One region of the Streptomyces sp. NPDC049541 genome, then DNA from elsewhere that is predicted to be linked to it. Evidence: riboswitches for the same ligand, from Rfam matches in the RefSeq annotation. Region 1 holds a riboswitch; each other region holds the start of a gene.
What was found. Region 1 has a riboswitch for cyclic di-AMP ahead of ACIBW9_RS07975 (C40 family peptidase). Riboswitches for the same ligand answer to the same signal wherever they lie in the genome.

Region 1 (5,127 bases):
CAGACGCAGAAGGAGGGGTACCGATGACCCGACCGTCCGCCCGTTACGTCCTGCCCGAGTTCACCGAGCGCACCAGCTCCGGCACCAAGACGATGGATCCGTACTCCAAGCTGCTGGAGGAGCGGATCGTCTTTCTCGGGACGCCGATCGACGACACCTCGGCGAACGATGTGATGGCCCAGTTCATGCACCTCGAGTACCAGGCCCCGGACCAGGACATCTCGCTCTACATCAACTCCCCCGGCGGCTCGTTCACCGCGATGTCGGCGATCTACGACACCATGCAGTACGTCGGCTGCGACGTGGAGACGATCTGCCTGGGGCAGGCCGGCTCGTCCGCCGCGGTGCTGCTCGGGGCGGGCACGCCGGGCAAGCGGTTCGCGCTGCCGGGCGCGCGCGTGGTGATCCATCAGCCGCTCCTGGCCGAGCCCGTCGAGGGGCAGGCCGGCGATCTGGCCATCCAGGCCGCTGAGTTGGGCCGGATGCGATCCCGGCTGGAGGAGATGCTCGTACGGCACACGGGACGCAGCCCGGAGCAAGTCGCGGCGGACATCGAGCGGGACAAGATCCTGAGCGCCCAAGAAGCCGTGGAATACGGCCTGGTGGACCGGATCATCCCCAGCCGCAAGGCCACCCTCGCCCCGCCCACCGGGCGGTGAGCGGCCGGTGCTCCCACCCGAACTTCCACCGCTGCCCGCCCTCACCCGCGCCGAGGGCGAGTTGATCGACCGTTACCTCGACGTGGTCGACCTGCTCGGCCGCATCAATCCGGCGCAGCACGGCGACACGTACCGCGGGCTGCGGGCCGCGCAGGCGCTGGTGAGCAAGGCGGCCCAGCTGCGCGACGCCCTGGCGCTGATGCACCAGCGGGGCGAGACGGAACTGCACGCCCCGACGCTGGGGCGCGCTCTGCGGGTGCTCGACGGGGAGCGGCGCACCGCCCGGGTCACGGTGCCGCCCGAGTCCGGCAGTTGACGCATGTACGGCCGGTCCGGACCTTCCGTTCTGTCGGCGGAGCGTCCGGACCGGAGGTCAAACGGACCAAAAGAGGTACCCCCATTCGGCGTAGTCGCGGCTCCTTTTTCGCGACCGTCAGGGTTGCGCAAGGCGCCCGCCCCGAGACCGGCTTCTGGTGCTCCGGTGCTGGTCCGAGCCTCCCCGGGGGCCTCAACGCGCCCTCGAACACAGGGGTGTCCACCCGAACGGGTGAGTGGTGAGTAACGACACAAACCCCCGGTTCCATTGGGATTTTCGGACTTGTATGGGTGAAGATCCCTGTCTGACGACAAGCCCCCGCCGCAGCGGCGGGGCGATCCGGGCGGACGCCGAGTCCTGCCGCCGCCCGGATGACCGGTCGACAGGAGTGGATCGGCAGGAGTGGAGGACCCAAGCAAGACGGGTCGCCGGAACGGTCACGCCATGACCGGGTCGAGCAGCCCTTGGGGTGAAGCCGCGTCAGCGGCCGGGCAACTTCGCCAGCCCGAATCCGACAGGTCATCCTTCACAGGCGGCTGACGAAGGGTTGCGCATGACTGCGCTCAATCGTGTCCCGTCGCTGATGGTCCGGGCCGGTACGGCCTCGGCCCTCACCATCGCCGCAGTGGGCGGCTCCATCGTGGTCCCGGGTGTCGCCTCCGACGCCTCGGCAGCCACCATGGCGACGAAGGCACTCCAGATCGCGGCTTCCAAAAAGGGTTCCCCGTACAAGTGGGGCGCCTCGGGGCCGCGCCGGTTCGACTGCTCAGGGCTCACGCTGTACTCGTTCAAGAAGGCGGGCAAGACCCTGCCCCGTACGGCGGCCCAGCAGTACAACAAGACGAAGCACATCTCCGCGAAGAGCCGCAAGGCCGGAGACCTGGTGTTCTTCCACTCGGGCTCCAACGTCTACCACGTCGGCATCTACGCCGGGAAGGGGAAGATCTGGCACGCCCCGAAGACCGGGGACGTCGTCAAGCTGCAGAAGATCTGGACGTCCAGCGTGTGGTACGGCCGGGTCAGCTGACTCTCCCGCGGGGGCGACGGCAACCTGACACGCCGCCGCCCCCGCGGGGCATCAAGCGGCACCGGAGCGCTCCCGGGCGCAGTTGCCGGGCACGGTTGAGCGACTACGGCTCCTGCTGCCCCGCTGCCGTCACCGGCTGGGCCGGTACGGTCCACGGGAGTTCGATGGTGACCGTCTTGCCGCCCTCGCGCGTGGGGCGGACATGCAGTCGGCCACCGCATTCCGCAGCCAGCCAGCGGATGATCACCATCCCCCGGCCGTTGTCCTGCTGCACCGCGGCGGGCAGGCGCTTGGGGAAACGGGGATGGCTGTCGGTGACACCGATGCGGAGCTGCTCGTCACGGTGGAGTTCGATGTCCACCGTGAAGGTGGGTGACTGACCGAAGGTGTGCTGTACCGAGTTGGTGGCGAGTTCGGAGACGACGAGGCGGATGGTCTCGGCGGCCTCCGTGTCCGCCGGCAGTCCCCACTCGGCCAGCGTGGTGACCACGAAGCCGCGGGCCGCGGAGACCGAGGCGGGATCGCTCGGCAGAGTGACGGATGCTTCCAAATGGTCTGCCATGGCGAGGTCGTCCCTTTCCCACGGGACCGGAGTCCGACACGGAGCGGATGGTTCGAGTACGGTCCCGGACTGGTGCTTCGTCGCCAGACTGCCATTACCGCGCCCGTCACGGGTGGCGATCCACCAAGATATGCATATATCTGTCCCTCAAAGCGGTGAACTCTGCGACGGGAGACCGTATTTGGGTGGCACGGAAGGAGTAAGGAGAAGCGCATGCAACACGGTCCCGCGGTGCGCCGCCGGAAACTGGGCGCCGAACTGCGTGCGTTGCGCACGAGCGCGGGGCTCACCAGTGGTGAGGCCGCCCGGCTCGTGGGCTGGCACCAGTCGAAGGTGAGCCGGATCGAGACCGGCGCCAGCGGGGTGAAACCGGCCGATGTGCGGTTACTCCTGGACGCCTACGCCGTGGCGGACGGCCAACTCCGTGAATTGCTCCTGGTGTTGGCGGGCTCCGACGAGGGAGGCGGCCGGCATCACTGGTGGCACGCCTATCGCGGGGTACTGCCGCCGACCTACCGCGATTTCATCAGTCTGGAGTCCCAGGCGAGCGCGATGAGCACGCTGGAGACGTCCGTCGTGCCCGGCCTGCTCCAGACGCCCGCCTATGCACGTGCGGTGACCCGGGCGGCGGTCGGCGGGCTGGACGACGAACGGCTGGACGCCCTGGTCGAGGTGCGGCTGGCCAGGCAGGACGTACTGCGTTCGGATCCGCCGCTGGAGCTGAGCGCGGTACTGGACGAGGCGGTGCTGCGCCGGGAGATCGGCGGCCCCGACGTCATGAAGCAGCAGCTCGAGCGGCTCCTGGAGGCGGCGCGGCTGCCTCAAGTGCGGCTTCAGGTACTGCCGTTCGCTGCCGGGGCACATGTCGGCGTCACTGGACCTTTCGTAATCTTCTCATTTTCGAGCACTTCCGATCTGGACGTGGTTGTTCTCGACCACTTGACGAGTAGCCTCTACCTCGAACGGAAAGAAGACCTCCGGGCCTACACCGAGGCCTTCAACGCCCTTCAGATCCACGCCCTTTCGCCCGAGGACTCGTTGGATTACATCGCCGGGATAGGTGCCGGCGCGTAAGGAGGCACCATGTCAGCACTGCCTCGGAACGTACCTTCCAGTACCGATCTGCATGACGTGCAGTGGCTGCGCAGCAGCTACAGCACGGGTGCGAACAACTGCGTCGAGACGGCACGGCCGCTCTCCGGCCCCTGGGCCGGGCTGCTCGCCGTGCGCGACTCCAAGGACCCGGCCGGGCCCGCCCTGCTCCTCTCCCCCGAGAGCTGGACGGACTTCACGGCCGCATTCAGGTCCTGACCGTCCCGATCGGCCTGGTCAGTTCCGATCAGTTCCACATCGTGCGGCACACGGCCGTGTCACGCCGACTCATGGTCGCGTCTCGCCGATCACACGTACAGCGCGTTCGATCTGCGCCTCGGAGAGGTCCGCGCGGGCGGTCAGCCTGAGCCTTGAGACGCCGTCGGGCACGGAAGGAGGACGGAAGCAGCCCACGGCGAGGCCTGCCGTACGACAGTCGGCCGCCCACTGCACGGCCCCCTCCGGGGACGGAGCCCGCACGGAGACCACCGCGGCGTCCGGTCGTACCGCCTCGTGACCCGCGGCGGTCAGGCGTGCGTGCAGTTCGGCGGCGACGGCACGCGCGCGTGCCGCACGCTCCGGCTCGCGGCGCAGCAGTCGCAGTGCCGCCAGGGCCGCGCCCGCGGCGGCGGGCGCGAGGCCCGTGTCGAAGATGAAGGTGCGGGCCGCGTTGACGAGGTGGTCGATGACCCGGGCGGGGCCGAGGACGACTCCGCCCTGGCTGCCGAGCGACTTGGACAGCGTGGCGGTCACGACCACGTCGTCGGCGCCCGCGAGGCCCGCCGCGTACGGGGCGCCGCGGCCGCCGTCGCCGAGGACGCCGAGGCCGTGCGCGTCGTCGACCAGCAGTCCCGCGCCGCGCTCCCGGCAGACGGCGGCCAGCTCGGCCAGCGGGGCCGCGTCGCCGTCGACCGAGAAGACCGTGTCGGAGACGACGACGGCGGTCGCCGCACTGTCCTCGTGTGTCTGCAGCGCCTTGCGCACCGCCTCCGGGTCGGCGTGTCCGACGACCTGGGTGGTGCCCCGGGCCAGCCGGCAGCCGTCGATGAGGGAGGCGTGGTTGCCCGCGTCGGAGACGATCAGCGAACCGTGCGGGGCCAGCGCGGTGACCGCGGCGAGGTTGGCCGCGTAGCCGGAGGAGAAGACGAGTGCCGCCTCGAAGCCGCAGAAGTCGGCGAGCTCGTGCTCCAGCTCGGTGTGGAGTTCCGTCGTACCGGTGACCAGTCGAGAGCCGGTCGAGCCGCCGCCCCAGGTCCGCGCGGCCTCCGCCGCACCCTCGGCAATGGCCGGATGGTGGGTCAGGCCCAGGTAGTCGTTGCTCGCGAGGTCCAGCAGCGGGGAGTCGGCCGGCCGCGGGCGCAGGGTCCGTACGAGTCCGGCGCGGCGCCGCAGCCGCGCCTGTTCGTCGATCCAGCCGAACGCCATGACTCCTCCGGGGCTTTTGTAGGCAGTGGACAGACACTAGCCGGAC
Region 2 (5,127 bases), 320 kb from region 1:
GAAGTCCGTACCCGAGCGGTAGATCATGCATCCGGTGATCGGCGTCGTCGTCTCGGGCAGCGGTACGGCCAGTACGTGGTCCGCGTCCATGATGTCGCCGATCAGCCGCGCGGTCGGGCTCACGGACCATGCGGCGCCGGCCGCCGCGCGTGCCGTGAGGGGAGTCCGGTCCGGCCCGCCCGCATAGTGGTCCGCGAACGGAAACCCCGCCCGCAGCAGGCCCAGGTCCTCCTCCCCGAGCCTCTCGAACTCGACGGCCACCTCGGAGGGCAGGCCGACCGTGCCCTGGGCCTCGTTCCAGTCGTCGAGCTTGTAGATCAGCGTCTCGCCGCCGCACAGGCCGGGCAGGGCGGACGCCAGCAGCGGCCACAGCCGCTCCGGCTCACGCTCGTTGAGGGCGGCGACGGCCACCGACAGCATGCGTTCGTGGGCCCCGCCCGGCACCTGTGCCACCTCTTCTCCGCTCGTCCGCCGCGTACGCAGTTGTACCCATACCGGCGACGCCGTCCACTGCCCGAGACTGCATGCGAGCACCCTCGAGAAACAACAACATTCTCGGATACTCCAGCACGTCGGCGCCACGGCAGCCGCAGCAGGGGGAGCCCCGGCGCCGGGGGGACGCCTGGACCCCCACGCCGTGCCGGGGCCGCCGGCGCGGGGGACCGGCGGCCCCGGCACGGCTCACTCCGGAACGGGCGGGTTCGTACGCATCGCATCCGAGATCGACTTGACGCCACCGTGCGCGGTGAGGCCCCCGTCCACCGGGATCTCCGCCCCGGTGATGAACGACGACTCGTCGGACAGCAGGAAGACCACGAGCGGTGCGATGTCGTCGACGCTTCCGCTACGGCCGAGGGGGGTCTCGCGGATGGTCGCCTCCCGGAAGGCGGGAGTGGCGGCGGCCGTCATCTCGGTCTCGATATAGCCGGGATGGACGGTGTTCACGCGGATGCCCCGCGGTCCCAGCTCCATGGCGGCGATCTTCGACACCCCGCGCAGGGCCCATTTGCTGGCCGTGTACGCCACCGGGTAGTAGCCGGTGAGCGCGGCGGACGAGCCGACGTTGACGATCGACGAGCCGGGCGGCATCAGCGGGGCCAGGTGCTGGATGCCGAGCAGTGGTCCGGTCGTGTTCACCGCCTGGACCTGCGCGAAGTCCTCGGGTCGCACCTCACCCAGCCGCTCGCGCCGGATGACGCCCGCGTTGTTGACCAGTCCGTGGATCTCGCCGTACGACTCCTTCAACTCGCCGGCCAGCGCCGCCCAGTCGCTCTCGCTGCTGACGTCCAGGCGGCGTACGTCGCCCTCGGGCCGCACGTCGGTGGCGACCACCCGTGCGCCGGCCCGGATCAACGCCTCCGCCTCGGCGGCCCCCTGGCCCCGGGCGGCCCCGGTGACGACCACGACCTTCCCGGCCAGGCGCTGCATGTTCTCGTTGCTCACGGGGCCATCCTTCACCACCGAGGCAGCCTGAGCTCGTACTCCGGGTGGATCCGCCGCAAGTACCCGGTGTCGTCGCGGCTGCGCATCCCCGACGAGCGCCGGGGCCGCCGGCTTCCGTCGGCGGCCCCGTGGTTCATCGCGCTGTCGGTGTCACGCCTCTGCCGGCGTTCCTGATCTCACGCAGGGCGTACGGCGATACGCACCGCGGCTTCGCCTGCGTAGTGGACCGGGTCCTCGCGTATGACGGCGCCCGGGCCAGGCGCGTGAATCATCAAGCCGTTGCCGGTGCAGAGGCCGACATGGCTGAAGTTGTCGTTGAAGAAGATCAGGTCGCCGGGGCGGCTCTCTGACAGGGGAATCACCGTGCCGGCGCCCGCCTGCTCGTACGTGGTCCGTGGCAGGGTGACCCCGGCGGCCCGCCAGGCGGCCTGGGTGAGCCCGGCGTTGTCGTACGACTCCGGCCCGACCGCACCCCACAGACACGGCCTGCCGATCTGTGCACGGGCGAAGTCGATGGCCCTGTCGGCCTTGGTGGCGGTGGGCGTACCGGCGGCGGGCACACCCGTGTCGAGGACGGACGCCTGCACGGTCCAACCCCCGGCCTGGGGTATGCCGGTGTCGGGCATGGACGGCTGGGCGCGCCATTCCTCCACCGCGGGTACGCCGGTGTCCGGCAGGGAAGGCTGCGTGCGCCACTCCTGCGTCGCGGGTGCACCCGTGTCCGGCGCGGAAGGCTGCATGCGCCACGGCTCGACCGCGGGTACGCCCGTGTCGAGGACGGAGGGCTGCATGAGCCGGTCCCCGGCCGGGGGCAGGCCCGTGTCGAGGACGGAGGGCTGCATGCGCCACGCCTCCTCGGCCGCCGGGCGGGTCTGCTGAGCCTGGTCCTGCCAGGGCAGCTGGGCCGGCACGGTCTCAACGGCCGGGCGTGGCGCGGAGGTCTGCCGGGCGGTGTACCGGTACAGCAGCTCGCTGGCCGCCGCGATCTTGCGCTGGTTCCGCTCCTTGGACTTGCGCAGGGAGGTCTGCCTGGACTCGGGGGCCGCCGCGGGCAGCGCGGGGGCGGCCTCCTGGCGGGGCTGCGGGACGGCGGGGAGCGTGGCCGTGGGGCCGGCGGTCAGCTCGGCGACCGGACGGCGGGACTCCGCGGAGGGCAGTTCGGCCACGGGCCGGGCGGTCGCCGCCGGCTCCACGGCGGTGCTGCGGCTGTCCGCCGGGCGCCGGGGCTCGGCCTGGCGAGCCGGCCTGCGGTCGGCCGGCAGCGCCGCGGGAACCGTCGGCCCCAGCGAGGCACGCGCTCCGTCGAACCACCGCCGGGACACCGAGTCCAGTGCCGGATCCGAGCGGCCGCGCTCGCGGGGCGGGGCGGCGGGCGGCCGCGCTCCCAGCAGCTGAGCCCGGGTGAAGTTGTAGTTCCCGGTGTCGGACTCGGCCTGGTCGTAGAGGCTGCTCACGCGCTCCCGGACGGCTTCACGGCTGGGGCCCTCGTCACCGGTGGTCGGTGCGGCGTCGGCGGTCTGCGAGAACAGGGCCACCGAGGTGAGGGCCGCGGTCGCGAGAGCGGAATTGCGCATACCGGGAAGGCCGAAGCCTCCGGTGCGCGATGGTCGATCCGGCGCCATGGGAGCCGTACTCCTTCCGTACTCCGCCTACCGAGTTAGCTGTCGGGTTCGGGCGGTCGGTTCCGGAAGGCATGCCCTACGGCCCCTGCCTGGCGGGCAGTTGGGCCGATTCACCCCGTCGTTCGGTTGGGTCCCCGGTTCCGGCTGCCACGAGGGCGCACCGGATTCGGCGGAGGCCGCGCGTCCCGGCGGGGTTCGCCGGAGGAACTCGTGCGGCCTGGAGCCACGCTAGCCAACTTGTGCGGCTCGTGTGAAGGTTGAAGGCCGGAATGTCCGATACGCTTTTGTGACCTTCGTCGTGACGCGCCGTCAGATCCGTGCGTTGTGCACGGAGTGGATCCGGACGGCAACCGTCCGTCGCGAACGGTCCCCGTCAGGCCCGCGGGCCCTCGCTGCGAGCCTCACGCTCGGCGTTGCGCTTCTTGATGCGCGCCGTCTCCTTGCGGACCTCGGCCTGGGTGGCGCGCTCCTTCTGCAGCCACTCGGGCTGTTCCTGCTTCAAGGCCTCGATCTGCTCGGTGGTGAGCGCCTCGGTGATCCCGCCGCGGGCGAGACCCGCGATGGAGACGCCCAGCTTCGCCGCGACCACCGGACGGGGGTGCGGACCGTTCGCCCGCAGCTCGCGCAGCCACTCGGGCGGCTCGGACTGGAGCCGGTCGAGCTCGGCTCGTGAGACGACACCCTCCCGGAACTCGGCGGGGGTGGCATCGAGGTACACACCCAGCTTCTTCGCCGCGGTCGCGGGCTTCATCGTCTGGGTGCTCTGGTGCGACTTCATGCCGTCCAGGGTATCGAGCATGTTCGAGCCCTCCGACCACGGCCGGTAGCCTGGCCTGGTGACAGGCTCGGAAGAATCCCAGGCGTTCCGGCTTGCGTACGTCCCGGGAGCGACGCCCGCCAAGTGGGTGCGGATCTGGAACGAGCGCCTGCCCGACATCCCGCTCAACCTCCTCGCCGTACCGGCTGCCGAGGCATCCGACGTGCTGCGCGCCGGCGGGGCCGACGCGGGGCTCGTACGGCTGCCGGTCGACCGTACGTTCTTCAGCGCGATCCCCCTCTACACCGAGACGACGGTCGTCGTCGTCCCCAAGGACCATGTGATCACGGCGGCGGACGAGGTGACCGTGGCGGACCTCGCGGACGAGGTCCTCTTCCACCCCCTCGACGACGTCTTCGACTGGGACCGGCCGCCGGGAGAGCCCGCCTTCGAGCGCCCCGCCACCACCGAGGACGCCGTGGAACTGGTCGCTGCGGGCGTCGGCCTCCTGGTCGTCCCCCAGTCCCTGGCCCGTCTGTACCACCGCAAGGACCTCACATACCGGCCGCTGGTGGACGGGCCCGAGTCGAGCGTCGCCCTGGCGTGGCCCGAGGAGGCCACCACGGACCTGGTCGAGGATTTCATCGGAATCGTCCGCGGGCGCACGGTCAACAGCTCCCGCGGGCGTAAGACGGCGACACCGGAAACGAAGGGCAGGGCGGGCGACACGACCGGCGCCCGGCGCAAGTCCGCCGCGGCGAAGGTGACCGGAAAAACGGCTGGGAAGTCGGCGGGGCGCAACCCGAGGACCGGATCCGACGTCTCCAAGGGCGCCAAGCGAAGGAAGCCCCGCCGCCGGGCCTAGCCTCCCACGGGGTGGCCTCGCCCCGTTCCGACCATCCGGTGGGGCGATGGACGGGAGGCGGGGGAGTTTTGCTACGCAAGGGGGTGCGGTGCGCGGGCGGCGCCGCGGATCGGCTGCGAGCCCACGGACTGTGGGGCGATCCGGTCGACCGTGAGTACCGGCGGCCGCGCGGCGCGCTGTGGCGGGTGGCGGCGTTCGTCGTGCGCACGCTGCGAGGCGAGTGGCAGGGGATCGTCGTCGATCCGGTGCGGCAACTCAGACGCCGTGGGCTGCCCGCACTGTTCCTGGCGTTCCTGGCCGCCTTCGGTGTCATCTTCTTCCACGCGCTGGCGCAGCGGCCGGCCGGTGCGGTACTGGTGCGGCTGCTCGGCGGCGTCAAGGGCGACCTGCCTCTGTGGCTGGCCCTGCTGCGGACGCCGGTGTCACTTTATGTCCCGGCC
Region 3 (5,127 bases), on a different contig from region 1:
GCTTGGTGTCGCCGAAGTCGATCGTCGCCTCGGCGTTGCCGCCCGTGCCCTTCACGGCCACGACCGTGCCGAGCCCGAACTGGTCGTGTGTGACCCGGTCGCCCACGGCCAGCGAGACCACCGGCTTCTCGGAGGCGCGGCTCGTGGCGAAGCCGGACGCGCCCGAGGCCGACGAGCGCGAACGGGAGGACGACAAGGAGGCGGCAAGGCCCGACGCGGGACCGGAGGAGACCGGGGCGGTGGCTCCCGTCCGCTTCCAGTCGACGTGCTGCGCCGGGATCTCCTCCAGGAACCGGGAGGGCGGGTTGTACGACGGCTGCCCCCACGCGCTGCGCAGCGACGACCGGGTCAGATACAGCCGCTCACGCGCGCGCGTGATGCCGACGTACGCGAGCCGCCGCTCCTCCTCCAGTTCCTTGGTCTGGCCGAGGGCGCGCATGTGCGGGAAGACGCCGTCCTCCATGCCGGTGAGGAAGACGACCGGGAACTCGAGGCCCTTGGCGGTGTGCAGGGTCATCAGGGTGATGACTCCGGAGCCGTCCTCGTCCTCGTCGGGGATCTGGTCGGAGTCGGCGACGAGCGCGACGCGTTCCAGGAAGTCGGCGAGAGAGCCCGCCTCCTCGCCCTCACCGGACTCCTGCTCGAACTCCAGGGCCACGGCGGCGAGTTCCTGGAGGTTCTCGATGCGGGTCTCGTCCTGCGGGTCGGTGGAGGCCTGCAACTCGGCGAGGTAGCCGGTGCGTTCGAGGATCGCCTCCAGGACGGTCGCCGGGCCCGCGCCGGACTCGACGATCGTCCGGAGGTCCTCCATCAGCGTGTTGAACCGCTTGACGGCGTTGGCCGACCGCGCGGCCATGCCGTATGCCTCGTCGACGCGGCGCAGCGCCTGCGGGAAGCTGATCTTCTCGCGCTGGGCGAGGGCGTCGATCATCGCCTCCGCGCGGTCGCCGATGCCGCGCTTGGGGACATTGAGGATGCGGCGCAGCGGCACCGAGTCCTCGGGGTTGGCCAGCACCCGCAGGTAGGCCAGGACGTCCCTGACCTCCTTGCGCTCGTAGAAGCGGACACCACCGACGACCTTGTAGGGCAGGCCGACGCGGATGAAGACCTCTTCGAAGACACGGGACTGGGCGTTGGTGCGGTAGAAGACGGCGACGTCCGAGGCCTTCGCCTGGCCGGCATCCGTGAGACGGTCTATCTCGTCGGCCACGAACTGGGCCTCGTCGTGCTCCGTGTCGGCGACGTAGCCGGTGATGCGGGCGCCCGCGCCCGCGTTCGTCCACAGGTTCTTGGGGCGGCGGGACTCGTTGCGCTCGATGACCGCGTTGGCCGCGGAGAGGATCGTCTGCGTGGAGCGGTAGTTCTGCTCCAGCAGGATCGTCGTCGCGTCCGGGTAGTCCTCCTCGAACTGGAGGATGTTGCGGATGGTGGCACCGCGGAAGGCGTAGATCGACTGGTCGGCGTCTCCCACGACGCACAGTTCGGCGGGCTGCAGGTCGTACTCGTTCGGTGGTACGTCCTCGTCGTGCGCCCCGGTGCCGACGAGTTCCCGTACGAGCGCGTACTGGGCGTGGTTGGTGTCCTGGTACTCGTCCACCAGGACGTGCCGGAAGCGGCGGCGGTAGTGCTCGGCGACGTCCGGGAAGGCACGCAGCAGGTTGACCGTCGTCATGATCAGGTCGTCGAAGTCGAGGGCGTTCGCCTCGCGCAGCCGCGACTGGTACATGGCGTAGGCCTGGGCGAGGGTCTTCTCGAAGCCGTCGGCGGCCTGGGCGGCGAAGTCCTCCTCGTCGATCAGCTCGTTCTTCAGGTTCGAGATCTTGGCGCTGAAGGACTTCGGCGGGTAGCGCTTGGGGTCGAGGTCCAGGTCTCGGCAGACCAGGGCCATCAGGCGCTTGCTGTCGGCCGCGTCGTAGATCGAGAAGGAGGAGGTGAAGCCGAGCTTCTTCGACTCCCTGCGCAGGATGCGCACGCAGGCGCTGTGGAAGGTCATCACCCACATCGCGTTGGCGCGCGGGCCGACGAGCTGCTCGACGCGCTCCTTCATCTCGCCCGCGGCCTTGTTGGTGAAGGTGATCGCGAGGACCTGGCCCGGATGCACGTTCCGTTCGCCCAGGAGGTAGGCGATGCGGTGGGTGAGCACGCGGGTCTTGCCGGAGCCGGCGCCGGCCACGATGAGCAGGGGGCTGCCGGAGTGGACGACGGCCGCGCGCTGGTTCTCGTTCAGCCCGTCCAGGAGCGCGGCCGCGTCGATCGCCGGGCGGGGGGCGCCGTTGCGGTAGTAGGCCTCCCGGTCCGGTGGCACGTCGAACTTCCCGCCGAACAGATCGTCCGGAACCGGCTCCGGTCCGTGATCGTCCTCGGGCGGCGGCGGAGGTTCCTCCTCGTGCCCCCGGGGGGCCTGGAGGTTCGCCAGGAAGCTGTCGTCAAAGAGGCTGCTCATCGCTCTCCGAGTCTAGGGTGCCCCACTGACAGCCCGCCGCCGCCCTGAGCACATCGCCGGAATCCTCGGGCTCCCCTGGGCCTCCGCGGCCACAGAATCCCCTGATTCTTCCAGACCTGGCCGCCAGCCGTCCTCTCGCTCTCCAGAACCGCGCCGTCACGGACCGCGATCGACCCCTCCCGGATCACCGACCGCGTGCGACCCGCTGACCGAAGGTCACGAAAATGTATCGGGCATATCGAACATCAACCTTCACAGGGGCCACACGAGTTGGCTACCGTTCCGGCAGGCCGCACGACCCCCACCGGCGAACGTCGCCGGGCCGCGTGGCCTCCGCCGAGTCCGGGGCGCCGCCGCGCATCCGGAGCCGGGGACCCACACCGACCTTGGGGTGAATCGGTCCTCCTCCCTTGCGGAGCACGGACCGTAGGGCAACCCTTCCGAACCACCCGCCCGAACCCGACAGCTAACTCGGCAGGCGGAGCATGGAAGGAGTCGCCTCCCTTGGCGTCGCACCGCAAGTCGCGCCCCGCGGGTACGCGCGTAGCAGGCATACGCACCCCCGCCCTCGCCACGGCCGCCTTCACCTCGGTGGCCCTGCTGTCCCAGTCGGCGAACGCCGCCCCCGCCGCCGACGGCAAGCCCAGCCTCGAAGAGGTCGAGAAGAAGGTCGACGACCTCTACCGCCAGGCGGAGTCGGCCACCGAGAAGTACAACGCGGCCAAAGAGAAGACCACGAAGCAGCGCAGGAACGTCGACACCCTCCTCGACGACGTCGCCAAGCGCATGCAGAAGCTCAACGAGGAGCGGGACCGGCTCGGTTCCTTCGCCGCGGCCCAGTACCGGACCGGAGCCGCCGCACCCGACACGGCGACCTTCCTGCTCGCGGACTCCCCGCAGGACTACTTCGACCAGACGCAGTTGATGGGGCGGCTGACATCCCGTCAGAAGAGCGCGGTCGACGAGTACTTCACCGAGCAGTCCGCGACGATGAAGAAGCGCCAGGAGGCCTCCAGGAGCCTCGAGACGCTGACCGCGACGCAGAGCGACCTGCAGACCGCCAAGTCCACGGTGCAGAAGAAGCTCTCCGATGCGCGCGAGCTGCTGTCGAAGCTGACCGCCGAGGAGAAGGCGCGGCTCGCGGCGATCCAGAAGCAGCAGCAGGAGGCGGCGGCCCGCAAGGCCGCCGAGCTGGCGAAGCAACAGGCGGCGGAGAAGGCCAGGGAAGCGGCCGCGGCCCAGGACAGCGGCTCCGCCTCGGGCTCGGGATCCACCTCCGCCGGCGACTCCTCGTACGCCACCAAGGCCGAGAAGGCGCTCGCCTTCGCCCGCGCGCAGATAGGCAAGCCGTACGTCTGGGGCGCCACCGGCCCCGGCTCCTACGACTGCTCCGGCCTCACCCAGGCCGCCTGGAAGGCCGCGGGCGTCGACCTCCCGCGCACCACCTACGACCAGGTGAGCGCCGGCACCACGGTCTCCCTCACCGACGCGCAGCCCGGCGACCTGATCTTCTTCTACGACGACATCAGCCACGTCGGGGTCTACATCGGCAACGGCATGATGATCCACGCCCCGAAGCCCGGCGCGTACGTCCGCGAGGAGTCGATCTACTACGGCGGTGAATCGATCATCCACAGCGTGGTGCGGCCTGCCTGAGGCACCAGCAGGGCACGCGCGCGTGCGGGGCAGTTCGTGAGGCACGCGCGCGTGGCCCGCGCCGCACTCCTTGGCATCGGCCCCATGTCCGGCCCGACCTTCCTCCGCGCCGTCGCCGAGGCGGTCCGGCCGCGGCGCGGCTACGACGTGCGGCGCTGGGCGACCGTTTTCCCGCTGGGGATGACGGCGACGGCCGTGCTGTCCGTCGCCGCCGTCCTCGACACCCCGTGGCTGAAGGGGCCCGGCCAGGTGCTGCTGTGGATCGCGGTGGCGGCGTGGCTGGCCGTTGCCGCGGGCGCCGTCGCCGCGGCCCGCGCCGGCATCAGGTCCACAGCACCGCGATGAAGATGTTCGTCGTGGTGAGCAGGCCCACCAGCCCGAACAGGCCCTTGTCGATCTTCTCGTCGTCCCGCTTCACATAGACCAGGCCGAGGATCACGATCAGCAGGGCCAGCTTGATGCCGATCTTGATGTTGTTGACGTGATGGTCGTCGGCCTGGTTGAGGCCGACCAGGATCGCGCCGGTGACCAGCATCGTCAGCGCGCCGTGCAGCATCGCCGGGACGAAGCGGGCCTCGCCGCGGCCCATCGCCTTCATCTGGGTGAAGAAGCCGCCGAGGAGCGCGGCGATGCCGATGATGTGCAGGCCGACGAAGAGATGGATGAGTACGTCCATGAGGCCGGAGCTTAAACAGGGGTGCACGGGGCACCGGACACCGCCCCGGCCACCATCGGCGGATCTTGCATATATGCGGCCCATAGCACTCCGCCCCCTGCACGCGTCCCGGAACCACCACATCGGTCAGCGCACTGCGTGAAGTCGACGGCCTGAGTCCTGGATCACGGCCGCATACGGTCACCCGGCGATCCGCCCGGGGCACTTCCGCACATCGCGTTACCGGGCCGACACAGACAGGTTTAACGTCCTCCACCAGGTGACCGGCTCCCCACCGCCGCCCGGGCCAGGGGCGGCAGTCGGCCACCACCGCCGAGAAGGTCCGGCGGCGGCCCGCTCCCCCTGTGCGGGC

Region 2: another riboswitch for cyclic di-AMP. It lies ahead of ACIBW9_RS09335 (NlpC/P60 family protein); the one in region 1 lies ahead of ACIBW9_RS07975 (C40 family peptidase).
Region 3: another riboswitch for cyclic di-AMP. It lies ahead of ACIBW9_RS20110 (NlpC/P60 family protein); the one in region 1 lies ahead of ACIBW9_RS07975 (C40 family peptidase).

The regions. Positions count from the first base shown of each region.
Region 1 covers NZ_JBITLY010000002.1:167,274-172,400, reverse strand. The annotation lists gene ACIBW9_RS07985 (ATP-dependent Clp protease proteolytic subunit) at 24-659, shown strand; gene ACIBW9_RS07980 (hypothetical protein) at 667-975, shown strand; cyclic di-AMP (ydaO/yuaA leader) riboswitch at 1,314-1,525, shown strand; gene ACIBW9_RS07975 (C40 family peptidase) at 1,529-2,002, shown strand; gene ACIBW9_RS07970 (ATP-binding protein) at 2,106-2,564, opposite strand; gene ACIBW9_RS07965 (helix-turn-helix domain-containing protein) at 2,778-3,638, shown strand; gene ACIBW9_RS07960 (DUF397 domain-containing protein) at 3,648-3,875, shown strand; gene ACIBW9_RS07955 (8-amino-7-oxononanoate synthase) at 3,945-5,081, opposite strand.
Region 2 covers NZ_JBITLY010000002.1:485,748-490,874, forward strand. The annotation lists gene ACIBW9_RS09325 (response regulator transcription factor) at 1-453, opposite strand, end outside; gene ACIBW9_RS09330 (SDR family NAD(P)-dependent oxidoreductase) at 682-1,428, opposite strand; gene ACIBW9_RS09335 (NlpC/P60 family protein) at 1,620-3,017, opposite strand; cyclic di-AMP (ydaO/yuaA leader) riboswitch at 3,074-3,247, opposite strand; gene ACIBW9_RS09340 (DUF5997 family protein) at 3,439-3,843, opposite strand; gene ACIBW9_RS09345 (LysR family substrate-binding domain-containing protein) at 3,902-4,687, shown strand; gene ACIBW9_RS09350 (hypothetical protein) at 4,864-5,127, shown strand, end outside.
Region 3 covers NZ_JBITLY010000005.1:168,940-174,066, reverse strand. The annotation lists gene pcrA (DNA helicase PcrA) at 1-2,443, opposite strand, end outside; cyclic di-AMP (ydaO/yuaA leader) riboswitch at 2,768-2,939, shown strand; gene ACIBW9_RS20110 (NlpC/P60 family protein) at 2,948-4,099, shown strand; partial or broken gene ACIBW9_RS20105 (hypothetical protein) at 4,211-4,444, shown strand; gene ACIBW9_RS20100 (hypothetical protein) at 4,422-4,775, opposite strand.